3 regions of the Exiguobacterium sp. SH0S1 genome follow, and region 3 is predicted to be linked to each of the others. Evidence: riboswitches for the same ligand, from Rfam matches in the RefSeq annotation. Region 3 holds a riboswitch; each other region holds the start of a gene.
What was found. Region 3 has a riboswitch for thiamine pyrophosphate ahead of tenA (thiaminase II). Riboswitches for the same ligand answer to the same signal wherever they lie in the genome.
Positions count from the first base shown of each region.

Region 1: linked by a shared signal. The riboswitch ahead of EVJ20_RS04005 (YkoF family thiamine/hydroxymethylpyrimidine-binding protein) and the one ahead of tenA (thiaminase II) in region 3 are both predicted to bind thiamine pyrophosphate.
Region 2: linked by a shared signal. The riboswitch ahead of thiT (energy-coupled thiamine transporter ThiT) and the one ahead of tenA (thiaminase II) in region 3 are both predicted to bind thiamine pyrophosphate.

Region 1 is NZ_SJVC01000001.1:782,546-793,006, forward strand. Features, by position in the region: gene EVJ20_RS03975 (CPBP family intramembrane glutamic endopeptidase) at 1-602, opposite strand, end outside; gene EVJ20_RS03980 (lysozyme) at 690-1,373, shown strand; gene EVJ20_RS03985 (DUF1643 domain-containing protein) at 1,407-1,994, shown strand; gene EVJ20_RS03990 (energy-coupling factor transporter transmembrane component T family protein) at 2,008-2,745, opposite strand; gene EVJ20_RS03995 (ABC transporter ATP-binding protein) at 2,745-4,073, opposite strand; gene EVJ20_RS04000 (ECF transporter S component) at 4,066-4,641, opposite strand; gene EVJ20_RS04005 (YkoF family thiamine/hydroxymethylpyrimidine-binding protein) at 4,634-5,227, opposite strand; TPP riboswitch at 5,307-5,407, opposite strand; gene EVJ20_RS04010 (GTP-binding protein) at 5,473-6,666, opposite strand; gene EVJ20_RS04020 (hypothetical protein) at 7,002-7,268, opposite strand; gene EVJ20_RS04025 (SMP-30/gluconolactonase/LRE family protein) at 7,281-8,162, opposite strand; gene rlmN (23S rRNA (adenine(2503)-C(2))-methyltransferase RlmN) at 8,326-9,387, opposite strand; gene EVJ20_RS04035 (amidase family protein) at 9,457-10,461, opposite strand, start outside.
Region 2 is NZ_SJVC01000001.1:362,475-372,935, reverse strand. Features, by position in the region: gene EVJ20_RS01845 (DAK2 domain-containing protein) at 1-1,191, opposite strand, end outside; gene EVJ20_RS01840 (Asp23/Gls24 family envelope stress response protein) at 1,214-1,576, opposite strand; gene rpmB (50S ribosomal protein L28) at 1,829-2,017, shown strand; gene EVJ20_RS01830 (thiamine diphosphokinase) at 2,075-2,662, opposite strand; gene thiT (energy-coupled thiamine transporter ThiT) at 2,662-3,234, opposite strand; TPP riboswitch at 3,309-3,408, opposite strand; gene rpe (ribulose-phosphate 3-epimerase) at 3,428-4,084, opposite strand; gene rsgA (ribosome small subunit-dependent GTPase A) at 4,086-4,970, opposite strand; gene pknB (Stk1 family PASTA domain-containing Ser/Thr kinase) at 5,014-6,951, opposite strand; gene EVJ20_RS01805 (Stp1/IreP family PP2C-type Ser/Thr phosphatase) at 6,957-7,691, opposite strand; gene rlmN (23S rRNA (adenine(2503)-C(2))-methyltransferase RlmN) at 7,700-8,785, opposite strand; gene rsmB (16S rRNA (cytosine(967)-C(5))-methyltransferase RsmB) at 8,788-10,116, opposite strand; gene fmt (methionyl-tRNA formyltransferase) at 10,118-10,461, opposite strand, start outside.
Region 3 is NZ_SJVC01000005.1:85,588-96,048, reverse strand. Features, by position in the region: gene EVJ20_RS12155 (DUF2194 domain-containing protein) at 1-1,463, shown strand, start outside; gene pelF (GT4 family glycosyltransferase PelF) at 1,460-2,878, shown strand; gene pelG (exopolysaccharide Pel transporter PelG) at 2,859-4,307, shown strand; TPP riboswitch at 4,369-4,473, shown strand; gene tenA (thiaminase II) at 4,555-5,229, shown strand; gene thiM (hydroxyethylthiazole kinase) at 5,226-6,017, shown strand; gene thiD (bifunctional hydroxymethylpyrimidine kinase/phosphomethylpyrimidine kinase) at 6,014-6,844, shown strand; gene thiE (thiamine phosphate synthase) at 6,783-7,454, shown strand; gene EVJ20_RS12120 (SDR family oxidoreductase) at 7,478-8,113, shown strand; gene EVJ20_RS12115 (GGDEF domain-containing protein) at 8,243-9,808, shown strand; gene EVJ20_RS12110 (OsmC family protein) at 9,852-10,301, shown strand; gene EVJ20_RS12105 (GNAT family N-acetyltransferase) at 10,399-10,461, shown strand, end outside.

The DNA.
Region 1 (10,461 bases), on a different contig from region 3:
TATAAATAGCCGAACAGGAAACCGACAAGGCCCGTCGTGACAACCCCTTTCGGACCCTGGTACGCATGGGCCAGACCGAACAGCCCGCCCCCGATGATGGCGAGCGTCGCATCCGGGACGTTCGTGTATAAAGAAATCGTATACAAGAGGACGCCGCGGAATATGAACTCTTCGGTCGCCCCGGCCGTGAACGATACTGCGCCCCACGCTCTCGCTTCGTCGGTCGTGCGCGGAAGGAGCAATCGTTCAATCTCAAGCCCGTAAAACGGCCGAAGCTTTGTCCGTAACGCGGCCGACGTCTTGACGAGCAAATAGAACGCGATGAGACCTGAGATGACTATGGTCGAAAAGAAGAAATACTGCCAGGCGCGCCCGTCCCCATCCGGCGGCGCGAACCCGAGACCGACCGCTTCCGGCGGGACTTGGAACAAGAAGACGAGCGCTAGTAAGAGCAGGCTCAGCCCCCATGCCGACTTGATCGTCTCTTCATAGACACGGGTTCTCCCGAGCGCCTCGATCATCGGCTTCACGAGCCGGGCGTTGAATAGTTGTACGATCAATAAATACGCAAGAATAATCGTAAAGACGACCTGTTCAAGCATCTATATCCTCTCCTGTCCTTCCTGTTAGCTATATGCTACACTATTCGGGTATTGTCTAGAAAGCTAGGAGGCGGAATCTTGAAACGAATGATGCTGCGACTGACCGGCGTAATGCTTGTGATCGTGCTGTGCCTCGGCGCAATCGGCTGGTTTGGTCAACATGATAAAGTGAACAACGCCCTCTACCGGGCCTATTACGGTGACCACGGTATCCCGGCGGTCCACCAAGACGTCTACAAGGAAGCCGCGGCCACCTATGACGTCGATTGGCGGCTACTCGCCGCCGTCCACCGTGTCGAGACGATCTTCTCGCACAGTTCATCGATGCGCTCTTCGGTCGGCGCGATCGGACCGTTCCAATTTATGCCGCGGACGTGGCTCGGTTGGCAGTACGATACGGATGACCAAAAAGGTGATGTCCCGGAAGACGAAGTCGATTTGACCGACTTGACGCTGATTGAGCAGTACGGCGGCTTAGGCCGAGACGGGGATGATGACGGCAAGGCCGACCCTCATAGTTTGGTCGACTCGGCCCATGCCGCCGCTTACTATTTGAGCGAGCACGGCGGGCAGACGACTGATTCAGTCGACTCGATTCAAAACGCCATCTTTGAATACAACCGGAGTGACCAGTACGTGTCAGACGTCATGTCCTTTTATGAGCAGTATCAGGACGAGCTGTCTTTACTGCCTGGTGACGCGACGACGACGACGCAGCAGGTCGCCCGGTATACGATCCGGTATCTCGATTGGTTCGCAGGCTGGGCATGACCCGGCACTACTTGGTTAAAGTGAGGAAACAACATGAACACGCATATCGAGGAAGTGACGATTCGAGTCAAATCGATATTTAACGAAGACAAGACAAAGCGTTACATGCGAACGTATGAATTCACCGACGTCGTCGATGGGGTGATTTGTGCCGTCATCATCTATTCTCCACGGATGAGCGATGCATTTTTATCTGGTACGACGACTCAACGCGCCTACATGCTCATGCGGAACCATTTGGACAAACCGATCCGCGAGATGCGCGTCATCAGTCTCGTCCCGACGCTCGCCATCAATGACAACCTACCCTACGTCGAGTCTCAACTCGACGAAGTGAACTTTCATTACGTGGAAGAGACGCTCGACGAGGTCGAGACGAGCGGCGGCATGATCATCGTCGGTTGGGGTTCGCCTGGGCGCCTCATGCACCATTCCACACTGTACAAGACGTTATTCGCCGAGCACGAGGCGAGCATGTATTGTATCGGTACGACGTCAAAAGGCGAACCGCAACAAATTCGCATGGCCAATGAAAATACGGTACTCGAAGCGTTCAATAACGAATCGATCAAACCGAAATTTAAGATCTTGAAAGAGACAAAACAGGACGACTCGAAATGAGTCGTCCTGTTTTTTATCGCACGCCGATCCATACACTTACTCCGAACAGCGTGAACAAGAGTGACGCCAACAGAAAATCGTTTCGCGTGACCGGAATCACCTCGTACGTGGAACGATGTTCACCCGTAAATCCCCGAGCCTCCATCGAGAACGCGATCCGCTCGGCTTGACGGATAGCGCCGGCAAGAAGCGGGATTAGGAGTTTCGGGATGTGCCGCACGTGATCGATCCGGGTGTCGAGGCGCACGCCACGTAAGGCATGCGTTTCATAGAGCTGCATCAGTTCGATCTTTAAAATCGGGAAAAAGCGAAAGCCGACGAAGACGCTATAGGCGATGTTCGGAGACAATCTCGCCTGCTGCATCAGACTGTAGACGAACCGCTTCGGGTCCGTCGTCAGCGTGAACAGAAGCGACAGGACCGTAAAGGCGAGGACCCGAAGCGAAAGTGTCGCCGCCAACAACACGTTCTCCTCGGTGACATCATTGCCGAAGAGCGAGAACACGACTTGCCCGCTCGCCTCTCTGCCGAAGACGAGCGTCGTCCAAAGCGTCCCGAGCGCGGTCAGTAAAAATGGGATCATGAACAGTCCCCATCGCTTCCAGCTCACGTCGGAAAAGATGAATTGGAGGGCGATTGTGCCGAAGAAGACGACGAGCGGAGTCCACGGGTTGTACACGAAGGCGAGACCGAACATGAGACACGTCACGGTCAAGAACTTGATTGTCGGGTTCATCTCGTGAAACGTCATCAAAACGCCTCCGTCAACAGTCCGTGGGCCCGCAATAAGTCCGAGTCGTCCCAAATCGACGCATCGTACGGCCCACTCAAGTTCCCGTCACTCATCAAATAATACGTGCTCGCGGCACGGGCGAAACTGAGATCGTGCGTTACGAACAAGACCGTCTGCCCCGCACGGACTCGTTCAGCCATCAATGCATGGAGCGCTCGAAGTGATGCCTCGTCTTGACCGGCCGTCGGTTCATCAAACGCGAGCAGTTGTTTACCCGACAGAAGCATCACCCCGATGGCGAGTCTCCGTTTTTGACCGTGACTGAGTGAGAGTGGATGGGCGTCACGCAGACGTTCAAGCCCGAGGCGTGCCAACATGTCCTCGATTGAACGGTTATGTCCATATGCTAGTTCCCGCGACACGTCACTCGTCACAAACAAATGCGCCGGGGATTGCGGGACGAGCCCGACTTCACGGTGATGCCGCGCCAGGCTTTTTAGCCACGTCGATTTGCCGCTGCCGTTCCGACCGAGGATGGCGATCACATCCCCGGGGGCCACTGCGATTTTGCTCGCTGCAAGTTGAAACTTTTTGTGATTCACTTTCGGTATCTGAAATAATGTGTTTGTGCCCCGTGTCGTTTCAATCGGCGTAAATGTATAATCCGGTTGAACGACGAACGATCCATCGCCTGCGATCCTTCCGTTCACGAGTTCCAGGTGCCGGTCAAAGAAGTCGCCCCACATGTACGGACGATGCTCGATGACGACGATATTGACGTTCCGTGCGGACTTGTCGAGCCAGCGAACGAACCGACGTGCCGTCGCCGGGTCGAGGTGTGAGAGCGGCTCGTCGAGTAAGAGCCATTCCGGACATCCGATCAAGGCACAGGCGACGGCGATTTGCTGCTTCTCGCCCCCTGATAAATCATGGATGGTGCGGTGGCGATAATCGGACAAATGTAACTCGTGCAAAATCGCTGAGACACGGTCCATCATCTCGCTTCGGGCGACCGAAAAGTTTTCGAGCGTGAAAATCAGCTCTTCCTCTACCGTCTGCATGACGAACTGGCTGTCCGGGTCTTGAAACACCGTCCCGACGCGGCGATTCACCTCGCCAGGCCGATACGTGGCATAGGACCGACCGAATAGATGCAATCGCCCCGTCACAATCCCATCACAGTTGTCCGGGTAGAGCCGATTGAACAAGGCGAACAAAGTCGACTTCCCCGACCCGCTCGCCCCGGTGATGAGCGTCCTGCCGTCCTTAAGACGAAGTGTGATATCTGTCAATACGTCGCGTTCTTCTCCCGGGAAACGAAACGCCAGACGCTCGGTCTCAACCATGTGCCTTCCTCTGCCGGGTGACGGCATACCCTTCTAGCGCACCCGTTCGAAGCAACAAGTCGCTCAAAATCTTCCCGCCGATCCCTGCGATGAGCATCCCGCTCGTCGCCCGTAGTGCGAACATCAAAGCCACGTACGTCGGACTTAGCGCGCTGAGACCTCCCATGACGTACGTATATGCGAAACTCGTCACTGCCGCACCGAATCCGGCGAGCATGAGCACCCACAAGTCATACCGCTTATACCCGGTTAGTGCGAACGCCGCTTCGGCGCCGAGTCCTTGAATGATGCCGACGAGGATGATGCGCGGACCGATCGCATTGCCGATCATCATCTCGATCGACGCTGCGAGCACTTCCGACAAAAAGGCGGCGCCTGGCTTTCGAATGATGTAGGCGGTAATAATCGAGACGATGAACCAAATCCCAAAAATCCATTCATAGGCGATCGGCCCGATCAAGCCGGCCCACAAGTTCCCGACATGGACGAACGCCAAATAGACGACGGCAAAGACGACCGATAAAATCGACAACAAGACGATTTCTTTCAACTTCCATGAGTTAAGCATCAACGCGTCCCTCGTGTGACGGACTGTTCACACTGAACGTGACCGTCATGACGACGTGGCTCGTCTTCTCGCGAACACGGTTGAACGTCGCCTCATAAAACGCGAACACCGGCTCGATGTCTCCGTGAATTCCTGAGGCATAATGCATCGCGTCATTGAACACACCCCGTTCTTTCGCGAAATCGATCTCTTCATAGATGATGTCCATGTAATCATCATCACCGAGCGGGTAGAGCGCGAACTGTGAAGAGACGTATTGCGCACCTACCCGCCCGTTCACCGGCTCACTCGATACGTCGAGCAGATTGTCCCCGGCCGTGTCGCCCGGACATCCGGCCGAGAACGTCCCGCTCATCGACACATGCGCCCCTGTTCTCGTGGCGTGTGACAAGACTGCTTTCGCGACGTCAAACACGTGCTCGGCCCGACCGCGAATCACGGTCGACACATCGTCCGTGTGCCTCCAGACGTTGCTTAAATCAGTCTCTTTGAGTGCTCCTTTGATGACCGGTATGAACTCTGACGTCATCGGGCTTAGCGTAAAGCGGAACCCGACGATCGGGCTCGTTCCACATTGTTGATTCATGATGATTCCCCCCTTATTTGGTTACACAAAAAAGCCGCATCCATGAGAATGCGGCCACTTATCCAATCATCAATCCATCAGAAAAAGTGCCACACTTCCTCACGCCAGTATTACCTGGATCGAGTTATAAGGGATTGGAGCCATGCTCACATCTCAGCCGAAGCACCCCTAGTGTAGTCCAATGTATGCGGTTGTTCATGCAAGCAAAAGTATAGCCGTTCGATTCTGAATTGTAAACGGTTAAATCATGAAAACGTCGCGATCCCGTTTCCTGGAAGCGTATCCCGTAACGTTGTCCAGTCTGACGCCATCTCTTCGTCTGACAGTAGACAGGCGTCAAGTTCAAGCTCGACGCGCACTCGGTCCATTCGGTGACCGATCAAGACGAGCTCCGTCTGGCGGTCGCCGTACGGCTCGATGTAATCGGCCTCAAGCTCTGGTTCGGCGGCGAACATCTGCTTTCGTTCCGCGTCAGGAAGCGTCGCGAGCCAACGCCCGGCATGTTCGAGCGTCGACGCGTACCCCGCTTGGGAGAACAAGCACGCGATGTCGTTCCGTGAGGCGATCCATAAAAAACCTTTCGCCCGGACGACTTCTTCCGGGAACTGTTCGATCCACGCATGTAAACGCTCCGGGTGGAACGGACGGCGGCGGCGATAGACGAACGAACTGATGCCGTACTCTTCGGTTTCAGGGGTATGGTCGTCTGTCTCGAGCTCTTGGATCCATCCGGCGGCATGCATCGCCTGGTCGAAGTCGAACAAGTTCACGTCTAACAGGTCGGACAACAACACGTTCCCGTATGTGCTTGTCAAAAGTCGCGCCGCCGGGTTTAACGCGCGTAACAGACTTTCGATTTCGTGCAGTTCCGGTTCCGTGACCCGGTCCGCCTTGTTGAGGACGATGATGTCGGCAAACTCGACTTGATCGACGAGCAAGTCGACGACTTCCCTGACATCACCCGTGTCGACAGCCTGTTTCCGTTCATGCAGCGATTCGCCCGAGTTGAAGTCTTTTAAAAATCGATATGCGTCGACGACCGTCACCATCGCGTCAACATACACACGGCTCGTCAAGTCGATACCCAAGGCGTCATCCGCATATGTAAACGTCTGCGCGACCGGGATCGGTTCCGAGATGCCTGACGACTCGATGATGATGCCGTCGAGCTGTCGGTCGTTCGCAATCTCGCTGACCGCCTCGAGTAAATCTTCTCGCAACGTGCAGCAGATGCAACCGTTAGACAGCTCCACCAACTTCTCGTCCGTCCGTGAAAAACCTGCCCCGTCAATCAATCGCTCATCGATGTTCAGCTCGCTCATATCGTTGACGATGACGGCATATTTTTTACCATCCCGATTGTTCAACATATGATTGAGCAACGTCGTCTTGCCACTTCCTAAATATCCGGACAAGACTGTGATCGGAATTCGTTTCATGATGTATACCACCTTTAAATCGTAATCATTACTTTTTAGATAATGAACGGGATCACGTCCGTTGTCAACAAAAAAACACGCTCAAAAGGAGCGTGTTTTCTTGTTGACTAACATGATTGTTATCGCTCGTCCTTCGGGCGCCCACGCTTTCCGCAGGCAATCCCGGAGCCTCATCGCGACTCACGTCGCTACTGGGTCTCCGTTGGATTGCTTTCCTGCAGGAGTCGGGGCGCCATCGAACGAGCAACGCAAACGGTCGCCATCTAGCGGCCATTTGTCTTTTTCTGAGGCCTCGACGGCCGAAGAAAAAGCTCTGGATATGTTCTTCGTACCGGTTATTCTTCTAACGCTTTCCGTTCCGCCTCGGAGCGAGGATACGTGTTCGCCTGCCACTCGGCCCGGTAAATCGAATCGAGTTGCGTCAATCCGACCTCGTCATCATCCTTATCGGCATCCACACTCGGCGTCTCGTCCCACTTTGGTTCAAGATACGTATGGTCTTCTTTCCGAGCCCGGTCGTCCAATATCTTTTGAATCCCGACCCGAGCCACCGCCGCTAGTGCCAATCCGATTCCCGCTCGCACGAGCAATCGCTTCACCATAGCCGTCCCTCCTTAACGTCCAAACCGATAAAGTGGCATCCCTTTCACGTCCGTATCAATCTTGAAGACCGAACCCGCATCCGGATGAGCGGCGAGCGCCTCGTCGTCCATGCCTTCCCGTGCCGTCGTGATCGCCAATTGTTTTAAGTCATCCCCGATAAAACTACACGACGTGACGTTCGGCGCCGGGACGATGACTTCAAGCACTTTTTCACCCGTCTCCGGATTCCACCGCGTGACGCGCCCGCCTGCAAAGTGGGCAATCCATAAAAAGCCGTCTTCATCCGACGTCATACCGTCCGGGAACCCGTCCTCATTCTTGAAATCAATGACGACCTCACCTTCCCCGAGCGTGCCCGTTTTCAAATCGAACGGGAACTTGCGAACCGTCTCGGTCGGCGTATCGATATGGTAAAACGACGTATGGTCAGGTGACCACGTCAACCCGTTCGATAACGTCAATCCGCTCAACATAACCTCGGTCGTGCCGTCGCGGTTCAAGCGGAACAACGTCGCCTGCTCAGACTCGTCTTTTAAGTGGAGCGTCCCGGCGAAGACACGACCGTACGGGTCGGCTTTCCCATCGTTGAAGCGAAGGACACCTTCCGGGTCATCAAGTTCGACGAGTTTATCGAGTTGTTTCGACGTTTCATCCCACTCATAGATACCATCCTTCAATCCGACGATCACGCCGTCGGTCACTTTAGGGACGACAAATCCGACCTGCTGTCCCATATCAAACGAAGATAATTCATCTTCTTTCTCATCGTACCACCAGAGCGCGTGCCCTTCGATATCGACCCAGTAGAACCGCTTCAGTTCAGCGTCCCAGCAAGGCCCTTCCCCGAGCGTGTTTCTGACTCGAATCCATAACGTAGCGTTTACTGTCTCCATTGAATTGCCTCCACTCTCTGCTTTGATATCAAAAGACTATTCCCTGAGGGGGTAAGGACTATTCATCATTCACAAAAATGTTTAAAGATATTTCTCGTCTGACGCATTATGCGCCCGGGCACGATAAAAGCGCTCCGAATCGGTTTCGATTCGGAGCGCTCGTTTATTTGGCGCCTTCGACGTTCATTTGTTTACTGCGTAATTGGCCGCACGCCGCATCGATATCGGTCCCGTGCTCGAGACGCACGCCCGTATTGATGCCCCGTTTTTTCAAGACGTCGTAAAACGCCATGATGTCCTCGGTCGTACTCCGCTCGTACTGGATGTGCTCGTTGACCGGGTTGTATGGGATCAAGTTGACGTAAGACTTGTCTTTGATGTCATCGATCAACGCCGCGAGTTCTTCGGCATGTTCCGGCAAATCGTTCACTTTCGAGAGCAAGATGTACTCGAACGTGATCCGTTTATTCGTCTTCTCGACGTAGTAGCGGATCGCCGGCATCAGTTTATCGAGCGGGAACGCCCGGTTGATCTTCATGATTCTCGTCCGCAGCGCATCGTTCGGCGCGTGCAGCGAGAGGGCCAAGTTGATGCGCAGGTCAAGGTCGGCGAACTTGTAGATCTTGTCGGCGAGCCCACTCGTCGAGACGTTGATTTTACGAGGAGCGATCGCGAGACCGCGCTCGTCTTTGACGACACGGAGGAAGTCGACCAAGTTATCAAAGTTATCGAATGGCTCCCCGATTCCCATGACGACGATGTGGCTGACGCGGTCATCTTCACCGACCTCGTCTAAATAGTGTTGAACGGTCATGATCTGTTCGACGACCTCACCCGCCGTCAAGTCGCGTGTTTTTTTCAAGAGGCCGCTCGCACAGAAACTACAGCCGATGTTGCACCCGACTTGTGTCGTCACACAGACGGAACGTCCATACTTATGGCGCATGAGCACCGTTTCGATATAATGCCCGTCGTGCAGTTTAAGTAAGAATTTGACCGTGCCGTCACCCGCTTCTTGTTTGACGAAAAGTTCTTGTGTCGTCAGCGCATAGTTCGCCTCAAGCTGTTCGCGAACTTCGGGACGAACCGCGATCTCGTCGAGCCGTCTGACACGGTCGATGTAAAGCGAGTCCCATATTTGTCTGGCGTGGTAGGCACTGTATCCCCAAGATACGCAAGCGTCCGACAGCTGATCAAATGTCAGCCCATATATAGATGATTTCATTGTAATCTGTCCTTTCTTCAATCCGCATACGTACCATTGTAGCGGACGTGAGCGACAGGTGCAACGTTCTTACATAGGCGGGATCGGACGCGTCACGTGGCGTTCGAACGCGTAGGCGATACGGATGAGGTCTCGTTCCGCATAGCTCGTACCCGTGAATGACAGCCCGAAAGGTGCCCCGCTCTGTTTGAGCTTGTATGGGATCGTGACCGTCGGGTGCCCTGCCTTCGCCGCCATATCGTAATTCAAGTCGTGTGGCAACGCCAGGGCGTGAAGCGTTTGTTCCATCAATAAACGATCGAGGCCGTCCGTTTTCGCGTGCCGGACGTCGGCTAAGCGTCGCTCGAGGTAGCTCGACTCGGTCAAACGCCCTGATAACTGATTCGCTTTCTCGAACGTAACTTGTCCGTGCGGGATCGTTTCCGGGTGAAGCTTGTTCCAGTCCATCAAGTCCTTGAGCGTTTCATACGGGAGCGCTGTCGTCGCCAAATACGCCTCGATCCCGAGCTTGAACTCATGGTAGAGGACGTCGCCTTGGTCAAGTCCGTCGTTTGACGGCAGGTCGACTTCGACGAGCTCGACCCCGCTCGCTTTGAGTAACGCCAGCGCCGCTTGATAGAGCGTCTGTTCTTCATCCGACAGTTCCGCCTTCACGAAACCGACGCGCATGCCGACGGCTTGACGTTCGTCGAGACACGTCCGGTACGGTGGACCGGCCGGTAGATGTGTCGTCGCCGGGTCCGAGTCGTCTTCCCCGCACATCGCTTCTAGTGCGAGCACCGCGTCGCGGAGCGTCCGCGCCATCGGACCGGCCGTATCTTGCGACCGCGAAATCGGGATGATCCCACTCCGGCTGATGAGCCCGACCGTCGGTTTGATGCCGACGATGCCGTTATGGACGCTCGGGTGGATGATCGACCCGCTCGTCTCGCTGCCGACAGCGAGCATCGTCAAGTTCGCAGCGACCGCTGACGCCGAACCAGAACTCGAACCGCCGACGTCGAGATTGTCACCATACGGATTGAGCGTCTGGCCACCGACCCCGCTCCATCCGTTCGGCATGTCCTCCGTCAA
Region 2 (10,461 bases), on a different contig from region 3:
GTTCGGGAAGATGAAGACGTGCTCGGCGTTCGCCGCTTCAATCGCTTTGACGATGTCTTCCGTCGACGGGTTCATCGTCTGCCCGCCTTCGATGACATGTGCGGCACCGAGCGAACGGAACAGTTCACTGACACCTTCACCCATGGCGACGGTGACGATCGCGTAAGGCACTTTTGCTTTGACGGCAGTCGCTTGAACGCCGTGCTGGTTGGCACCGTGCTCTTCTTCAAGAATCGTCGAATGCTGTTGACGCATGTTCTCGATCTTGACCGCGACAAGCTCACCAAAACGTTGTCCTTTCGTGATGACGTCGCCCGGCGTCTCGACGTGAACGTGGACTTTGAGCAACTCTTCATCGGCGACGACAAGGAGCGAGTCTCCGAGTTCAGACAGCTCGTTACGGAACACGTCCTCATCGAACGGAGTCTGTTTCAACTTTTCGTCTTGGAAACGGACCATGATTTCCGTGCAATATCCAAATTCGATATCTTCCGTCGACATGAAACCTTGCGCAGCATGGTGTTCTGCCTCAACGAGGGCATCCATGACCGGTGCGTGCGGCTTCTCGAGCTCTTTCCCTTCAAGGCTCGCGAGGAACCCTTCATAGATGACGAGGAGACCTTGACCGCCTGAGTCGACGACACCGACTTCTTTTAAGACCGGCAACAAATCAGGTGTCCGCTCGAGCGACGCTTTCGCTTCCGTGATCACTTGCTCCATGAACTCATTGAAGTCGCTCGTCGACTCAGAGGCACGGAGCGCTTCGTCGGCCGCTTCACGAGCAACCGTCAAAATCGTTCCTTCAACCGGTTTCATAACCGCCTTGTATGCCGTGTCGACGCCACGTTTGAGTGCCTCGGCAAAGTCGAGTGTCGACAATTCTGTCTTTCCTTCGATCGATTTACCGAAACCACGGAATAATTGGCTCAAAATAACACCCGAATTCCCACGGGCCCCCATAAGTAGGCCGCGGGCAAACTTCGATGACACGTCAGCGATGTTCGCCGTGTCGAGTGCGGCCACTTCCTTCGCACCTGAAGTCATCGTCAAATTCATGTTCGTTCCCGTGTCGCCGTCTGGGACCGGGAAGACGTTAAGCGAATCCACGTAATCTGCATTTTGGCTCAAGTTGGCTGCACCGTTTGCGACCATTTGCGCAAACACCAATCCATCTAAACGTTTTAACCCCACACCAAATCCTCCTTCGTTCTCGTCAGTCATTCGTCAGACGAACGCCTTGTACGAATATATTTACCGACGAAACGTTTAATCCTAAAGTTTCACCGAGCGTGTATTTTACACGACTTTGCACGTTGTACGCGACTTCCGACACTTTCGTCCCGTAGCTCACGATGATGTGCATATCGATATGTACGTCTTCTCCATCTTGACGTACGACAACGCCACGCGCATAATTCTCACGTTTGAGCAGTTCTGCGATCCCGTCTTTCAGTTGAGCTTGTGACGCCATTCCTACGACGCCGAAACATTCCATCGCCGCACCGCCCGCGAGTGTCGCGACCACGTCGTTCGTGATATCAATATTGCCATATGTTGTCTTCATTTCAATTGCCATATGGAGTAGCCTCCTTTATTCGGAATGATTCCTACAGTATATTCTACAATAAGTACCTAGTTATTAAAAGGACATGCCCCTAAACTCGGTCAATTGTAACCGCAACCCTCATTCATTATTAAAATCCTCATCCGTAATGTCAAGTTTTTTTCTTGTCATCCGGTTATTTTCTAGTTGCATCGTGAAAAAACCCATGCTAATATAAACGAGTGTCTATTAGGACGAACCCACATAAAAAAGGAGGGGAAACGCATGGCACGTAAATGCTACGTAACAGGTAAGTCACCTAAGTCAGGTAACAACCGTTCGCACGCACTCAACAAGACAAAACGTACTTGGGGTGTAAACGTACAAAAAGTTCGCATTCTCGTTGACGGTAAACCTAAACGAGTTTGGGTTTCAGCTCGCGCTCTTAAATCAGGTCTCGTTGAACGCGTATAATTACCATACACGAACGAAATAAATCCCAGCGGCATGCGCCGATGGGATTTTTTTTGTTTATTTCTTTATATACATAATCAAGACGTTGCCGCTATGAACGAGCAAATCCGCCTCTTCCGCCGACCACTCGTTTGAGATCGTCAGCGCCTCATGGCTGACGACGTCATGGTTCTCGAGCGGGTACTTGACGCCACGAATCGAGACCGAGGCCCGTTTCCAAGGTACGAGCGACAAGTAATGGTCAGGACGACGCGGGAGACGATAGTCCCCTTTTCCGACGAGGCGCACTTCTTGCCCGTCTGCGAACAACCGCATCTCGGGGTACGCCTCGAGCAGACCGACGTTGCTGAGCGTCATATCGAGTCTGCCCCCGAGTGCACCGTACACGTCGATCACGTCCGCCCCTTTCCCTCGTGCCGCCTCGAGAGCGATCTCAAGGTCGGTCACGTCTTTTTCAGACGGATAACGGACAGCTTCCTCCGGCACGGTGCCTGTGAACGAATCAAAGTCACCGACGAGCAGGTCCGGCTTCATCCCACGGTCGAGCAGCGTATGATAGCCGCCGTCGACGCCGATGACGTAATCGGCGTTCCGAGGAAGCTCAGGGACCGCTTCCGGGCTCGCAGCCACAATCAAGACACGCATTATCTGATGTCCCGTGTCGCGAGCGTCGCGAAACGCGGCGCCGACGTGAACAAGAGCACGATCACGACCGCCGAGACGAGGAACGACGGCAACATATACGTCAAGTTATAGCCGAGCGAGTACAAGACGACCGGTCCTTCCGCATACTCGGCGAAGAAGACGATGCCGGAGACGACGTGCGCAACGTAGCGGAGCGCCGAGCCGATCAACGCCCCGAGAATCAAATAGAACGTGAGCGTTTTCTTGGCGCCGTCTTTTGCCGACTGTTTGACTTGCCCGGCGAAGATGCCGGCGACTCCGACGAGGCCGTAGGCGACCGTGTAGTCGAGTAAAAACTGGACCGGCGTGAAGATATAGGCCCCAAATAACAGTTGTAGCGTCCCGACGAGCGCGCCTGTCGCGAGTCCGCCTCTCAATCCATGCCGATAAGCCATCACGAGAATCGGCAGCATCGCCAAGCTGACTGCTCCGCCTTGCGGCAACCGATATGGGATGAGCATGTCAAAGATCAGTCCGAGCGAGGCGAACAGCGAGATTTCAATGAGCGCCTGTAGTTTTAAACGTTGTTTCATCTTATTCCCTCCTTGATATGAGTGAACGACAAAAAGCAGCATGACGTAAACGCCATGCTGCTATCGTGTAGCAACGTGCATTTTCGCCACATCCCTACGTCCGTGTGAACGGAACAGGTTCAAAGGGTTAGCTCATGCCTCTCAGCCACAGATGTGACACCCCTTGCGACAATATTTGTTGTTCTACAGACGATTATACACGAGACGCGTTGCGAATGCTATCGATTGCGTCTTTATAGCTCGGTTCGTTATAGATGGCTGAACCGGCAACGAGGACGTCGGCACCTGCGTCGATACAAAGTTTTGCCGTCGCAGGATTTACCCCGCCATCGATCTCGATCTCGAAGTCGAGACGACGCGCTTGGCGCATCTCGCTGAGCGCCGCAATCTTCGGGACGACCGCTTCGATGAACGCTTGGCCGCCAAAGCCAGGGTTCACGGTCATGAGCAACACCATATCGACATCACCGAGCACGTGCTCGATTGATGACAACGGCGTATGTGGGTTCAAGACGACACCACACTTGGCGCCGGCTCCTTTGATTTGTTGCAATACGCGATGCAAATGGTTTGTCGCCTCGACATGGACCGTGACGATATCGGCGCCTGCTTGAACGAAGTCCTCGACGAACCGTTCCGGTTGGTCGATCATCAAATGGACGTCTAATACCATGTCCGACTTGTCACGCAAACTTTTGAGTACCGGCAGTCCAATCGAGATGTTCGGCACGAACTGACCGTCCATGACGTCAAAATGAATGTAATCGGCCCCTGCTTCTTGGACCGCTTTGACCTCTGCCTCAAGGTTGGCAAAATCGGCCGACAGGATCGATGGTGCGATTTTAATCATGTTAGTACCTCCGTTGTCTATCTTTTAATTCCTCCATAAACGTAACATAGTTCGCATAGCGGGTGGAAGCGATTTCTCCGGCCTCGACCGCCGCTTTGACGGCACAACCTGGCTCGTTCAAATGGGCGCAACCACGGAATTTACAGTCATCGTGCCGCAAGACGAATTCAGGGAAACACCAACGCATCTCCTCGACTTCAAGTTCTTCCGGGAACTCAAGACTCGAGAATCCAGGTGTATCGGCGACGAACCCGTCCGCGAGTGTGATGAGCGTGACGTGACGCGTCGTATGCTTCCCGCGGCCAAGCGCTTTCGAAATCTTACCAGTCGCGAGTTCAAGCTCCGGTGCGACCGCGTTCAGCAACGAACTCTTCCCGACGCCGGTCTGTCCGGCGAATACGCTCGTCTTGTCTTTGAACGCGCTGCGGATGAGCTCGATCCCAGCTCCGTCTTCGGTCGACGTCTCAATGACTTGATAGCCGATCGAACGGTATAGCGCTGCCGCCGCACTAATTTTTTCCTTTTCAGCTTCTAGCAACAAGTCCATCTTCGTCAACACGATGATCGGGTGAACTTGCTTCGATTCGATCAAAATGAGAAAGCGGTCAAGCAAATGAAACGAGAATGCCGGCTCTTTCACGGAAAAGAGCAGAAACGCCTGATCGATGTTGGCGATCGGCGGGCGGACGAGATGGTTCGACCGCTCATCGACAGCCATGATGTAGCCGGTCCCGTCCCCTTGGTCTTGAATATCGACGTCGTCCCCGACGACGGGCGAAATGTTTCGGTTCCGGAAGTTTCCCCGGGCGCGACATCTGATTTCAACTTTCGTTTCGGTCATGACATCATAAAACCCACCTTGCAAGCGAATAATCGTTCCTTTCATCCTGTTTCCTCCTTAGAAAAGAGGTGACGCGCACGCCACCTCTTCATTGTGAATCTTTTGCTTGGGCGTATGTCACCGTATCGGTCCGAACGACTTCACCCTCGACTTCAATCGTCGCGGTACCGACTTCGTCCGGAGCAATGACGAGCGTATAGGAATACGTCGTCGTTTCTGTGATCATATCACGCAACACTTCGATCTCACCACGGGCATCGACGGTACGAATGACGACTTCGACCGGCTCCGCCTCTTCACCCTCTGCCGGCGGTTCGATTTCGACGTCCACTTCCCGCTCGATCGAGATGTCGGTCGGCTCGACTCCTTGTGAGACGATGACCGTCAGTTCCGTTCCCGGATCGACCGCCGTCCCTGACGTCGGCAGTTGACGAATGATTTGATTCGCTGGGATACTCGTCGAATACTCATCGCGTTTCACGATTTTCAAGTTGTTTTGCTCGGCATAAGTTGACGCCTCTTCGAACGTATAGCCCGTCAAATTAGCAAGCTCGATTTTATTGCTGCCGGTCGAGACGACGAGCGTGACCGTCTCTTCCGACGCGATGACTTCTTCACCTGGCGTGATCGATTGCGAAATCACATCTCCGCTGTCGACCGTTTCGGACGCTTCGGATTGGATTTCAATATCTGTGAAATCAAGATCTTTCAACGTTCGTTCCGCTGCTGTTTGAGACAACCCTTCGACGTCAGGCATCTCGACCGTCTCTTTCCCAGCAGACACGACGATGGTGACGACCGTTCCACGCTTCGGCTTCCGTCCAGGTTGCGGGTTTTGCGAAATCACGTCGCCTTCAGACACGTTGTCACTCACTCGGTCCGTCGTCTCAACGACGAATCCGGATGCTTCCAGTTCAGTCGTCGCATCACCGACGCTCATACCGACGACATCAGGCACGACGGCACGTGACATTTCATCTGCAACCACATACGCGGCAACCCCGCCACCAATCAATAGAAGCACGAGCACTAGCCAGAGCCACCACTTCTTTTTCTTTTGTTTCTTCGGCGTCGCTGATTCCGGCTCGACTGCAGCTGCCGGCTGCTTGACGACTTCTTTCGGTTCTTCCGGGACGACAGGCGCCATGACGAGCGTCTGATCAAACTCGTCTTGTTCTGTCGGCATCCGTTTCGGTTCGTCCGCGCGGTCTGGGCTGAGCGACGTCAAGCAGTCTTTTTTAAAAGCAGCGACCGAGGCATGTCGTGCCCCCGGCGATTTGGCGAGCGCCTGCATAATACAGTTCTCAAGCGCTTGCGGAATTTTAGGGTTCAAGTCGAGCGGTCGGATCGGATCATCTTGCAAATGTTGCAACGCGACCGCGACCGGCGTCTCACCGATGAACGGGACTCGTCCTGTCACAAGTTCGTACAGCACCGCACCGAGCGAATAAATGTCTGACTTCTCATCGGCAAACTTGCCACGCGCTTGTTCCGGAGAGAAGTAGTGGACCGACCCGAGGACTGACATCGTATGGGTCAGCGTCGCGTTCGACATGGCCACGGCAATCCCGAAATCGGTCACTTTGACGTTCCCGTTTTGGTCGATCATCATGTTTTGCGGTTTGATATCCCGATGAATGATGCGATGGGCATGGGCATGATCGATCGCATCACAGATCTGTCCCATGATCCGTAACGCTTCCTCGATTGATATGTACTCTTCCTGTAAATATTGTTTGAGCGTCATACCATCGACATGTTCCATGACGATGTAATAAATGTCTTGTTCATCTCCGACGTCATAAATGGCGACGATGTTTGGATGGTTCAGACTGGTTGCCGCATGGGCTTCTCGTTCGAACCGGCGTATAAATTGTTCGTTATGCGAGAATTCAGATCGTAACACCTTAATGGCGACGGTTCGGTTTAAAATCTCATCGTGAGCCCGGTAGACATTTGCCATGCCGCCGCTACCGATTTGTTGTTCGATCCGATAACGATCGTTGATTCGTTCTCCACTTCGCATCGGATTCATCCTCTCTTTCTATCTGTAAATTGGACGAGCGCCACAGTGATGTTATCGCTCCCACCCAATCGGTTGGCTTGATCGATCAACATGTCCGCCTTAGCATCCGCAGAGATGGGACGAGTTAAGGCGTGTTTGATGGCTTCATCTGTCAGGTGAGTCGTCAAGCCATCCGTACAGATTAAAATCGTGTCGAACTCGGGGTCGGCAAACACTTGCAGATCAGGTTCGACGTGCTCTTTTGAGCCGATCGCACGGGTGATAATATTTCGTTTCGGGTGGATCCGCATTTCTTCTTCCGTCAATTCCCCAAGTTGTTTTAGCACGTTGACGTAAGAATGGTCTTCCGTCAATTGTTGGAGTGTTCCGCCACGAAGGGCGTAGACGCGGCTATCGCCGATGTGCACGATGACAATCGTTTCGTCATGCCAACAGACGCCAGCGATGGTCGTCCCCATCATGACGAGATTAGACTGCTTCGCGAATTCAAGCACTTGCTCATTTGCCAGCTCCACGTTATCACGGAACCACGTCTCCATCGCTAACGGTGTGGCCGGAAGCGTCGGAAAGGCGCGACGAAACTGCTCGATGACGAGCCCGCTCGCGACCTCTCCTGCCTCATGCCCCCCCATGCCGTCGGCGACGAGGGCGATCCCGGCATGCTCGTCCCCTAAAATCAAGACGGCATCCTCGTTTTGAGCCCTCACCTGCCCACGGTCGGTTCGGTATGCTAATTCCATCTTCCTGATTACCTCGTTTCTTGTTCGCGCTCCTTCGCTCGAAGCTGCCCACAAGCCGCATCGATATCCGAACCTTGTTCGCGACGAATCGTCACGTTCACTTTTCGATCTTTGAGCACTTTTTCAAAGGCAAAAATTTGATTACGTGGCGTGCGCACATAGTCGCGCTCAAGCACATGGTTGACTGGAATCAAGTTGACGTGGCATTTGACGCCTTTCAACAAGTCGGCAAGCTTGTGTGCATCTTCTTCTGTATCATTGACGCCACCGAACAAACCGTATTCAAACGTGATACGACGTCCACTCTTCTCCGTGTAATAGTTGACGGCTTCCATCAACTTGTCCAAGTTGTAGGCACGGTTGATCGGCATGAGACGTGTCCGAACTTCCGTCGACGCCGCATGAAGTGAAATCGCAAAGTTAATGCGCATCCCTTCGTCGGCGAACTTGTAGATTTTCGGCACGATCCCGCTCGTTGAGACGGTGATGTGGCGTGAACCGATGTTCAAACCGTCATCGTGATTGACCGTGCGCAAGAAACGCATCAATTCGTCATAGTTGTCAAACGGTTCGCCGATTCCCATGACGACGATCGAGTCGACACGTTCACCGCTCACGTCGAGCGCCCGTTGAACATCTAATACTTGAGCCGTGATTTCTCCGGCTTCAAGGTTACGTTTCAACCCGCCGAGCGTCGATGCACAGAACGTACAGCCGATGCGGCAGCCGACTTGTGTCGTGACACAGACCGAGTTGCCGTATTCGTGGCGCATGAGTACCGTCTCGATCGAGTAACCGTCTTGGAGCTCGAACAAGAACTTGATTGTTCCGTCTTGTGATTCCTGGCGGACGAGTTCTTTTAACGTCGTCAACTGGAACGAAGCATCGAGTTTTTCACGAAGCGGTTTCGACAAGTTCGTCATATCATCGAATGACGTCACCCGTTTGACATACATCCAGTCATATAACTGTTTCGCGCGGAACGCCTTTTCTCCTGCATCGATGAGCCATTGTTCGAGTTCAGGGTATGTGAGCGAATATAAAGACGGCTTGGCGCCGACTAATGGGGTTTTTTCAACTGCTTTTGGATTCATGTTTATACCTCTTTCTTAAATGCGGCGATGTAGAAGCCGTCAGTTCCGAACGTCGTCGGAAGTAGTTTGAGTTCGGCGCGGTCCGATGACACCATCGGGCGTAACACTTCAGGAAGACGATCTCGGAGTGTTTCATCCCACGTCAATCCGTTCGACAATATATAGTCGGCCTGCCGTTCATTTTCAGACGGGTCGATTGTACATGTCGAGTACACTAGCGTACCACCTTGCTTCAGTAGTGGCAAGACAGCGTCAATAATTTCACGTTGGATGATCGGCAGTCCAGAAAGGGATTCTTTGTCCTTCGTCCATTTAATATCTGGCTTGCGGCGAATGACACCTAGACCCGAGCACGGGACATCGAGCAAGATGCGGTCAAAGCTCTCAAGTTCGAACTCATCTCCGGCGTCTCTTGCATCGAGGGCTAGTGCGGTCACTCCATCGATTTGCAATCGCTTCACTTGTCGTTCGATCAGTTTTGCCTTATGAGGGTGAAGGTCGAGCGCCACGAGCGTCCCGCCGTCCATCCGTTCGGCGGTGTGCATCGCTTTGCCGCCTGGCGCGGCACACGCGTCGAGCACGCGTTCGGTCTTCTCGGCACTGAGCGCGTCGGCGACGATCATCGAGCTCTCGTCTTGAATCGACAAAAGTCCTGCGTCGATAAACGGCGTCGTATGAACGTTTCCGGACTCGATGACGAGACCGTCTGACGATAGCTCAGAACGTGACGCTTGTACGCCTGACTCGGCGAGGCGTTCGATCATCTCCTCGACCGTGATTTGTTTGCGGTTGACGCGAACTGTCACCGGGGCCGGCTCGTTGTTCAACTTGCACATCGCCTCGGTCGCCTCAATCCCGTACGTGTTGATCCAATCCGCGACGAGCCAGTCGGGATGACTGTGCTCGATCGCGATCCGTTCGGCGTCAGGAAGCCCACTCAAATCTGGGAACCCGTCACGGGTGACGTTGCGCAACACGCCGTTGACGAACTTGCCGATGCCGGAGTGCCCACGTTTTTTGGCGATCTCGACCGCCTCGTGTAAGACGGCCCGGTCCGGCACTTTGTCTAAATAGAACAGTTGATACACGCTCATCCGCAGGAGCGGTAAGACGAAACTGTCCAGTTTTTTCGGGTTTTGGACACGCTTCTCCAATATATAATCAAGCGTCCGCTTCCGCCCGAGCGTTCCGTAGACGAGCTCTGTGTAAAGTCCCACGTCTTTTGAAGCTAGCTTTTTTTGGTTTAATAAATCGTTGACCGCGATCGTCGAATAGGCTCCGCCTTGTTCGATTTTGATCAGCGTATCAAGCGCTGCTTGTCTTACGTTCATGTCACCCTCCTAATTGGTCGCCCACTTGCAGCTTTTGTCCGGCACCGCGCATGAACGTGGCACCGTCCATCCGTTTTTTTCCGGCCGGCTGTAACTCTGTCACTTTGATGGCGACGTCATTTCCAGTCGCGACCACAAACCCATCCTCTTCAAGCCGGACGATTGTGCCCGCCTCACCGCTCCCGCTCGTCTTCTCGCTCGCGAACACTTTCACCCGCTCGCCTGCGATCAATGTATACGCCGTCGGGAACGGGTTCATGCCACGAATGTGGTTGAAGATCGATGCACCCGGCTGCGACCAGTCCAGCTGTTCGCGGTCCCGGCTAATGTTCGGTGCGAACGTGA
Region 3 (10,461 bases):
TCGAACAAGGAGGCAATGTCGTGTTCGCCAACCGTTTCAAAGACCCCGCTTGGAATGAAGTGACAGGTATCGAAGAAATCGGTGAATTCGTTCCAGACGTTTACGGTCTGAACTTCGAAGAAACGATTTTCCCGGGTTATGTCGACTTGAATCCACCGGACGATCTGTTCGTCCATAGTGTCGTCGACTTCGCAATTGCAGACGAAGCGAACGTTTTGCTGTCAGCGGAAGGGTTTCCCGTCCTTTGGGAATATGAGGTCGGTGATGGGAACGTTCTGTACTGGAATACAACGATCACCGATCAAAAGATGATTCGCGGACTGTTCGTCCAAACGCTCGGAACGTTACCGCCTGCGTTCGTGGGTGCCCAAGCGGCGATTAAGCTCATGTATATCGATGACTTTCCGGCTCCAGTCATGGACGGCAAGATGAAAGATGTCTCGGCGACACCACTCGATAAATCGGTCAAAGACTTCTTTGCCGAAGATTGGTGGAAAGACATGGTCGACATGGCTCAAGATGACGACGTCATTTATACGGGCGCGATGATCGGGACGTACGAAGAAGAGATGGAACTGCTAGATGATAAATTGATTAAACGCGGCGAGTTCCCGATGCTCTATTTCGGTCGAAAACTATTGGCGCAGGGTGGTGAAATCGGGTTGCACGGATACAATCACCAATCACTTGTCACGGCCGATGAACCGATCGATCCGACGTACGGATATATTCCGTGGAAAGACAAGGACGAGATGAAGCGTTCGCTGCTGCAGGCAGAGTCGGTATTTGCTAACTATTTCCCGGCAGAACAACTCAAATCATACGTCCCACCTTCGAATGCACTCAATCGTACCGGTGTCGACGCGATTGCTGAAGCGTTGCCTGAACTGCGGACGATTGCGTCACTCTATACCGGTGACCCGGAAAATGGTGATTTTGTCCAAGAGTTCGAATTTGATACGACACATACCGGAATCTATCATTTCCCGCGCATCACGAGTGACTACGGGGAAGAAAGAGGTTCGATCTTCCAAATGGTCGATGCGATCGCTAACTTTGGGGTGTTTTCACACTTTATCCACCCGGATGACGTCATCGACCCAGACCGTGCGTTCGGTCGCGACTGGGATACAATGTTCGCCAGTTTGAAAAAAATCGTCGATGATGTTAACGTCAGCTATCCCTATTTAGAGGCCTACACACAACACTATGCGACGGAAAAACTAATCACGTATCAAGAGGCAGACTTGAACGTCACGTTTGATGACGAGACCATTTATTTGACCGGGGACGGACTCGTCAATCCGTCACACTTCACCGTCCGTCTAAAAGTGGGCCAATCATTGGACACAGGCAAATTCGCATTCGGCACGGTCGAGCAGATGGAGGCGGACCGTCCACTCTATCTCGTCCAATTGACATCAGCGAACGCTGAAATCGCCATCAAGGGGGACCCGCAATGAAGATTGGGCTCGTGTTAGAAGGGAGTTACCCGTATGTGAGCGGAGGTGTCTCGAGTTGGACGCAGACGCTGATTGAAGCGATGCCGGAAGTCGAGTTTGAAATCATCTCGATTCAGCCATCGGTCAAGCGGCCAGAAGATATGAAATATGAGTTGCCGCAAAACGTGTCAGGAATCACACACCTTTATTTAAGCGATATGGATAAAAAGGCGAAGGGTCGAATGAAGCTCGACGCCGAAGACGAACGGGAAATTTCGGAATGGCTCATGTTGAAAAACCCGAACCGGCAAGCGCTTGGCATTCTCGGGAAACAAGTCCCATCAAGCCAAGCCTTCTTCTCAAGCGAGTTCTTTTGGAGAAACGTAAAATCGGCTTACGCAGAAGAAATGAACGGTGGCTCGTTCATCGATTATTTTTGGATGTGGCAGAGTATGTATATGCCGATCTTGCGTGTGTTGCATCAACCGTTACCAAAAGTCGATCTCGTCCACTCCATCTCGACAGGCTACGCCGGTGTCGTCGCATCTTACATGAAAGAGACGCAAGGTATCCCGTTCATTTTGACCGAACACGGCATCTACTCACGTGAACGCGAGGAAGAAATCCTTCAGTCTTATTGGATTCCGTCCCCTTACAAACCGAGATGGGTTCGCTTTTTCCATCACTTGTCACGCGAGGCGTATAACGCGGCCGACGAGATTATCACACTGTTTGAGCGGAATCGCGAATATCAAGAGTGGATTGGCGCGCCTAGCGAGAAGACGAAAATTATCGCCAACGGGATTGACGACCGTCATATCCACGCTACGCTTGAGCGAGCCGAGAATGATGTGTTCCAAATCGGGGCTATCGTCCGCCTCGTTCCGATCAAGGATTTGAAGACGATGATTTATTCCGCAAAAATCCTTCAAGAGCGCCATCGGCTGTTTAAACTGACGATCATGGGTCCGCTTGATGAGGACGAAGAGTACGCCGAAGAGTGTCGTCTACTGATTGAGCAGAGCGGGCTGACCGACTATGTCGAACTCGTCGGGAAAGTGAACGTACAAGACTGGTTGCCGAAATTTGATTTGTTGTTGTTGACGAGCATATCGGAAGGGCAGCCGCTTGCCATTTTAGAAGGGATGGCGGCTGGCATCCCTTGGGTGGCGACCGATGTCGGGGCTTGTTCGGAACTACTTTACGGACGCGCTGACGATCCGTTCGGTCCGGCCGGCTTCATCGTTCCTCCGGTCCATCCGGAAGCCATCGCTGACAAAGTCGAATGGATGATGGATTATCCGCGCGAACGGATGCGCTTCGGTAAAAACGGCCGCGAGCGTGTCCGTCAGTATTATCGATTGCAACAGTTCGTCGACCGCTATAAAGCCATCTATGAAGCGAGGAGGGAACAGTATGGCGGGCATCGGGTTTAAGTTACAAAAGCTGTTTCAAGAAGACTATTACTCTTCAAGACTGAAGGCGTACACGTTTTCCGGTCTCGTCACATCGGGCCCTTGGCTGATCGTCATCCTCGTTGTCGGTACGATTCAATGGTTGGCGTTTCAGATGCCGATGTTGTCACTCGAGGAACGGACACTGTTTATGCTATCCGTGTCTTACGCGTTCATTTTCTCGCAAATTCTATTTAGTTTTCAGCAGCTCGTCGTCACGCGATACGTGGCCGATTTGTTTTATGAAAAGAAAGCCCATGAGATCTTTCCTGTCTTCACCGGCATGTTAAAAGTGACGATTCTCGCTGCCGTCGTCATGTATAGCGTGTTTTGGCTGATTTCACCGCTCAGTTTCGCCTATAAGCTCGTCCTGTTCGTCTTATTCATGACCATCAACGTCATCTGGGTCATGTTCTTGTTCTTGAGCGCCGCCAAATTTTATCAAGCGGTCGCTTACAGCTTCTTGCTAGGCGGGGTTATTTCAGTCGCGAGCGTCTATTTGATCAGTCGTCTCATGGTCAACCCATCGAGCCTCGAGCTTCTGTTTGGCTTTACCGTTGGGATGGTCGTGACGCTGTTCGGGCTATTCTTCGCGATGCTTCGGACGTTTCCGCTCAGGTATGCGACGCGAGAGTTTTCATACTTCCGGTACTTTGATAAGTATCCGGACTTGTTCGCGATTGGTGTGTTATACGTGCTTGGGATCTGGGTGACCAACTTCATCATTTGGTTTGGTGAAGGTCGCATGGTGATTGCCGATTCGTTCGTGTTCAATCCGTATTATGACACGGCTGTGTTCTGGTCGTACTTGACGATCATCCCGACCCAGCTCTTGTTCGTCGTCGCTGTCGAGACAAGGTTTTACGAGCGCTACCGAACGTTTTACGGCTTGATCAATTATGGCGGGGCGTTACACCAAATTGAGAAGGCGAAGCAGACGATGACGACGGTGTTGAAAAATGAATTGATCCGACTTGGGCGAAGTCAAGGTGTTGTCACCTTGTTCGCGATCCTGATGGCGGGTGTGTTCGTCGGTTGGATTGGTGTCCCGGAAGAAGTCGGTCAAATTTTCCGGATGACGACGCTCGCCGCGTTCGCGAACGCGATGATTCTCGTACTGACGCTGCTCTTGCTTTATTTTGAGGACCGGCGTGGTGCGTTGTTCGTCAACCTATCGTTCTTCACATTGAACGCCTTGTTCACGTTGTCGTTACTATCGCGCGGGATCGATTGGTATGGGGTCGGCTTTGCGATCAGCACGACCATCACGTTCTTTATCGCAGGACTGCGCTTGATTTATTTTATGGGGAAGGTCGATTATTACGTGTTCGCGGCCTCGAACCGTCGTAAGCTCGGGACGGAACGGTTCTCGCATTTTGGGACCGCGCTCAACCGTCGCTTCTCGCGTTAAAGGGTTTGCATTTTTCAAAAAGATTGATATGATGTGGTCGAAGATGACCGAATTTCATAATGTTTGCCACTAGGGGAGTCGCTTGACGCGGCTGAGATGGACAAGGTCCAGACCCTTTGAACCTGATCTAGTTCACGCTAGCGGAGGGAAGTGGGCGAAACGTCCTTTCTCACACTCTTTGTGTATGGCCGACGCCGCTTCCGTTATGGGAGGCGGCGTCTTTTTTCATACAAAGGAGGAGAATACGATGACATTTACCGCACACATCCGCCAAGAGGCCAACGCCTTGTTTGAGGCGAGTTTCCACCATCCGTTCGTCCGCGCGCTCGGAGACGGGACGCTCGACGAGGCGAAGTTTCGGCATTACGTGATGCAAGACTCGTACTACTTGAATCAATTTTCGAAAGTACAGGCGAAGGGCGCTACACTTGCCCCGACGATGGAGCTGGCGAGCCGATTTTTGACGCACGCCCTCCACACGATCGAGGCGGAGCACGAGTTGCATCGGGAATTTTTTACGATGCTCGAGGTGAGTGACATGGAGTGGACGACGTTCGAACCAGCTCCGACGGCTTATGCATACGCGCTCCATATGCAACAAGCCGGCCCGACGCTCGGAGACGTGCTCGCGGCGATTCTTCCATGCTACTGGGTGTATTACGAGATCGGGGAGCGCTTGAAGGACGCAGAGCCAGACCATCCGATCTATTCTGTTTGGATTGCGACGTACGGTTCGGAATGGTTCCGTGAACTCGTCGAAGAGCAGATCGAGCGACTTGACGAATTGGCGGGACAAGCGACGGAGTCAGAACGGATTCGCTATCAGCAACTGTTTTTGAAAAGTTGCTACTATGAGCTCGCGTTTTGGGAGATGGCCTGGACACTCGAATCGTGGGAACTGCCGCTTGAGGTGGGACAATGAGGCCGGATCTATGGGAAGCCGTCCGGTTGAAGCGACCGCTCGTCCATAACATTACGAACACCGTCGTCGCCAACTTCTCGGCCAACGGGTTGCTCGCCATCGGTGCGTCCCCGGTCATGGCTGATGCGATCGAAGAAGTGGCAGACATGGCGACCGTGAGCGATGCCCTCGTCTTGAACATCGGGACGCTTGACGCAATGACCGAGGCGACGATGATCCGCGCCGGACAAGCCGCGAATCAGTCGGGCCGCCCTGTCGTCCTAGACCCGGTCGGTGTCGGGGCGACACCGTTCCGCCGCGACGTCGTCGAACGGATTTTGCGAGACGTCCGCGTCACGGTCATCCGTGGGAACGCCGGGGAAGTCGCCACGCTTGTCGATGCCGGTTGGACGACGAAAGGGGTCGACGCCGGAAGCGGCACACATCATCCGCAACAACTCGCTGAACGAGCAGCGAACCGATATAGCTGTGTTGTCGTGATTACCGGGGCGACGGATTTCGTGAGCGATGGTACGGTCACGCTAGAGATTTTGGGCGGTCATCCGCTCATGACAGAGACGACAGGCACCGGCTGTCTACTCAGTGCGGTCGTCGGTGCGTTCCTTGCTGTTGAACCGGACGTGATGACGGCAACCTCGACCGCGCTCACCGGATATGCACGATGCGGCGAGTTGGCGAGTGAAGCAGCGACGGGTCCGGGGGATTTCCCAATCCACTTTCTCAACGCGCTCGCTACCATGACGTCAACTGACCTGCCGAGCGACCGAATCGAGGTGTTCGCGCGATGAGGCCTCAAGTCTTGACCATCGCCGGTTCGGACTCTGGCGGGGGAGCCGGAATCCAAGCCGATTTGAAAACGTTTCAAGAATTAGGCGTATTTGGCACGAGTGTCGTGACCGCGGTGACGGCTCAAAACACGCGTGGCGTGCACGGTGTCGAAGCCGTCTCCGCCGACCTCGTCGCACGCCAGCTCGATGCAGTCGGATCAGACTTTATCATCTCGGCGTGCAAGACCGGGATGCTGTTCAATCGTGAGTTGATTGACGTCGTGGCGGACGCAATCGAGCAGCATCGATTTCAAAATGTCGTCGTCGATCCGGTCATGATCGCTAAAGGCGGTGCGACCTTGCTTGAACGGGACGCCGTCACCGCGCTACGGACGAGGCTGTTACCGATGGCGACGGTCGTCACGCCAAATATCCCTGAAGCTGAAGTGTTGACCGGCTTGACGATTTGTACGTTCACTGATCGTATGAAAGCAGCTGAGCGCTTGTTGTCTTACGGGGCAAACGTCGTCATGTTGAAAGGCGGTCATTTGGACGGTCCTCTCGCCGAAGACCTAGTCATGACGAAGACCGATACGTTTCGAATGGTGACACCACGGTTGCTGACGAAAGATACGCACGGGACCGGCTGCACGTTTTCGGCTGCGCTAACAGCGGAGCTCGCGAACGGGCATACCGTTACGGAAGCCGCGCAGAAGGCGAAACAGTTCATCCATAGTGCCATCGCCCACGGATTACAAATCGGCAGCGGGCATGGACCGACAAATCATTGGGCGTATAACAAGCACCCGAAGGAGGTGGTTTCCATTGAATCCATCGCCTATCGTTGAGCGGTTAAAGCTCTACTTCATCTGCGGCACAGCGGATACGTTTGATCTCGTTCAGACGGTCGAAACGGCGCTTCAATGTGGTGTGACATGTTTTCAATTTCGCGAAAAAGGTAAAGAGCCACTGTATGGGGATAAAAAAGAAGCGATGGCACGAGCGTTGCATACACTTTGTCGACAGTACCGTGTCCCGTTCATCGTCAACGATGACGTCGAGCTGGCAATCAAACTCGATGCGGACGGAGTTCATGTCGGACAAGAGGACGCAGCAGCCGAAGTCGTTCGTCGGCGAATCGGTTCAAAGAAGTGGCTCGGTGTCTCGGTCCACTCGATCGAGCAAGCCGCAACGGCTTCGAGATACGCCGATTATGTCGGAATTGGACCGATTCATCCGACTGTGTCGAAACAAGACGCGGCCGAAGTGAATGGAACGATGCTCATTCGGCAAGTGCGAGCCCGGTTTCAGCATTTGCCAATCGTGGGGATTGGTGGAATCATGCCTGAACACGTCGAAGCGATTCGACGTGACGGGGCTGACGGCGTAGCTGTCATCTCGGCCATTGCTTCTGCACCGGACGTGGCCATGGCCACACGGCGTTTCGCTTGTCTCTGAATTTTATTTGAGGAGGAAGACAGATGAACGTATTTGTAATTGGAGCGAATGGACAGATTGGAAAGCAACTCGTAGAACGATTGAAGCAGGATGGGAAGCACGAAGTCACCGCGATGGTGCGGAAACAAGAGCAGCTAGACGAGTTCAAAGCGAACGGCTATCAGGTGGTTCTCGGAGACTTAGAAGGTGACGTTGAGACGTTGAAGCAAGCGATGAGCGGCATGGACGCAGTCGTGTTCGCGGCCGGTTCGGGCGGCAGCACGGGAGCCGACAAAACGTTACTCATCGACCTAGACGGTGCAGCGAAAAGTGTCGAGGCGGCCCAAGCGAACGGCAACATCAAGCACTTCGTGATGCTCAGTGCCTTGAAAGCGGAAGATCGCTCGGCATGGCCCGATTCGATGAAACCGTACTACGTGGCAAAACATCATGCGGACCGTTTGCTCGAACAGAGTGGACTCGACTATACGATCGTCCGTCCAGGCGCACTCACAGACGATGCCGGTACAGGCAAAGTGAACGTCGACAACGTGTCGACGGGCGAGATCCCGCGGGCGGATGTCGCAGCGTTCTTGGCCCATGTCATCGGTCGACAAGAAGCGGCAAACAAAGCCATCGATTTGGTCAAAGGTGATACTGCAATCGAAGAGACGATATAAATCATGTGAGCGAGCGGATTCGAAAATCCGCTCGCTTTTTTGCGGTGATGTGTCAGCCCGTTCGAAAAAGGAATTGATGCGGCCGATAGAGAAAGTAAAGACGTATCTATTCAAGAAAGGGGTCTGTTCATGACCGCGTTATTTGTCTATATGGCCGCCTATTTACTGCCGGCCTTCTTGTTGAGCCATCTCGCGCTCGACGTCTTGTTACGTAACCCGCGACAAGTCGAGCATCGTCTGCTCAGCCTGTTCGTATTCGGTTACGCAATGCTGTTTTTGGCGGAGTTCGGCCGTCACTTGTCACCGATCGAAGCGAGCCCGGCGTTCGTTACCTATTGGTTCGGCAATGCCGGCATTTTGATCTTTATCTTTTCGGTCCATTTCATCGTCAAAGTGACGGGCGTCGGTGCGAAGATGCCGAAATGGGTATACCCGTATGCAATCTACTTACCGTTGATCCCGGTTGCTCTGACGTTCATTCGACAAGAGAACATCATCAACAGTCAACGCTTCGACCAAGTCGGGCTCTGGATTTATCCTGAATTCAACGTTTCTTATTTGACGACGATGACGATTGGGAACGTCTTTCACTTCCTGATTATTTTGTTGTTGGCGTATGCGCTCAAACGAGCAGAACGGCATGAACATCAACGGGTGCTGCGTCTACTCATCTTGACGGCGGTACTCGTCTTGATTTGGGACATCGTGTTCGGTTACTTCCAATTTCGTGGAGTCATTCCGCCTTATGCGTATATGTACGGCGGATTGGTCTGGACGGTGGCGCTCGTTTTGGCAATGAACCGGCTCGATTTTCTCGCCTCTTACGCCAAGCGCTACGGGACGTTGTACAACTTGAACCCGTCGGCCATTCTGCTCGTCGACGATACTGGTCGGATCGAGAGTGCGAACCCGGCCGCACGCATGTTGTTCCACACGGTCCGTGTCGTCAATGAACGGTTCGTCGACCTATTGCCGGAGAAGAAGCGTGAGGAATGGTGCGATCACTATACACAGCACTTCACGGCCCAAAAGAAGTTTTTAGAGTTCGAGACGAAGGTTCAGACGAAGACCGGACAAGAACGATACGTCGTCATCGATGGTGACTTCGTCTATATCGATCAAAAAATTCACGGCATGATTTTGATTCGCGATGTCCACACGTTCAAGGAAGCGGAGCAGTCGATTCGTTTTTTCGCCTATCATGACCCGCTCACGAAGCTCGCCAATCGTCGGGCTTTTTATGAACAAGCTGATCAAGCGTTGCTTCAAGCGGACAACCTTGCCCTCGTCATCCTCGACCTTGACGGGTTTAAAGGAGTCAACGACACTTACGGCCATCAAGTCGGCGATGACTTCTTGATCCACCTCGGCGTCCTGCTCGAAGAAGTGACACCGGACACCGGGCTCGCGTCGCGCGTCGGCGGTGACGAGTTCTACATCTATTTGACGGACGTGGAAGAAGCGGACATCGTCATGTTCGTGGAGCGGCTGCGGACGACGTTGGTGGAACGGCCGTTCAAACTAGGGCACGGGGTAATCCCGATTCGAGCAAGCATCGGCGTCAGTGTCGCGCCAGACCAAGGCATGGATTTGGACACGTTGATTCATAAGGCGGACCAAGCGATGTATCAAATCAAGCAGCAAGGTAAAAATGACTATGCGATTTACGACGACGCGTTACACGGTCCGACATAACGGGAACGGTAGTAGAGATGTGATTTCAAAAGGAGGAGATGGGATGTCAGAAAAACCATTAGTGACGATGCGGGCCGAGGGCGAAGCGACGAGCGTGAAGACGACGGTGCATGTGCGCGACCTAGAGCCGTTTATCGTCGATGAGCCGGAACGTCTCGGCGGGACCGATGCCGGACCGAATCCGCTCGAATACTTACTCGGGGCGCTATCATCGTGTACGACGATCATGATCGCCTATGTCGCGCAAGACCAGGACTTCAACTATGACGGTGTGACGTTCGCGACGGAAGGGACGCTCGACCCGCGCGGCTTCCAAGGCGTCGAAGGGGTCCGGACTTATTTCGAGAACGTGCACGTCAACATCGTGCTCGACACGACCGAGTCGGATGAACGGATCGAGGCGCTACAAAAAGGCGTCGAGGCCCGGTGCCCGATCCATAACTTGATGCATGCGGCCGACGTCGACATCACGGCGACGTGGACACGAAAATAACGAGAGGATGGGGCAACCCATCCTTTTTCTTTGGACAGAGACAGGGAAACACCAACTGTGGCACGAACAAGAACAGATGCGAGAAAGGGGGGAGGCTATGCACATTCGACCGATGACACGAGAAAACGCCCGCGCCATCCAAGCGTGGACGTATGAAGCA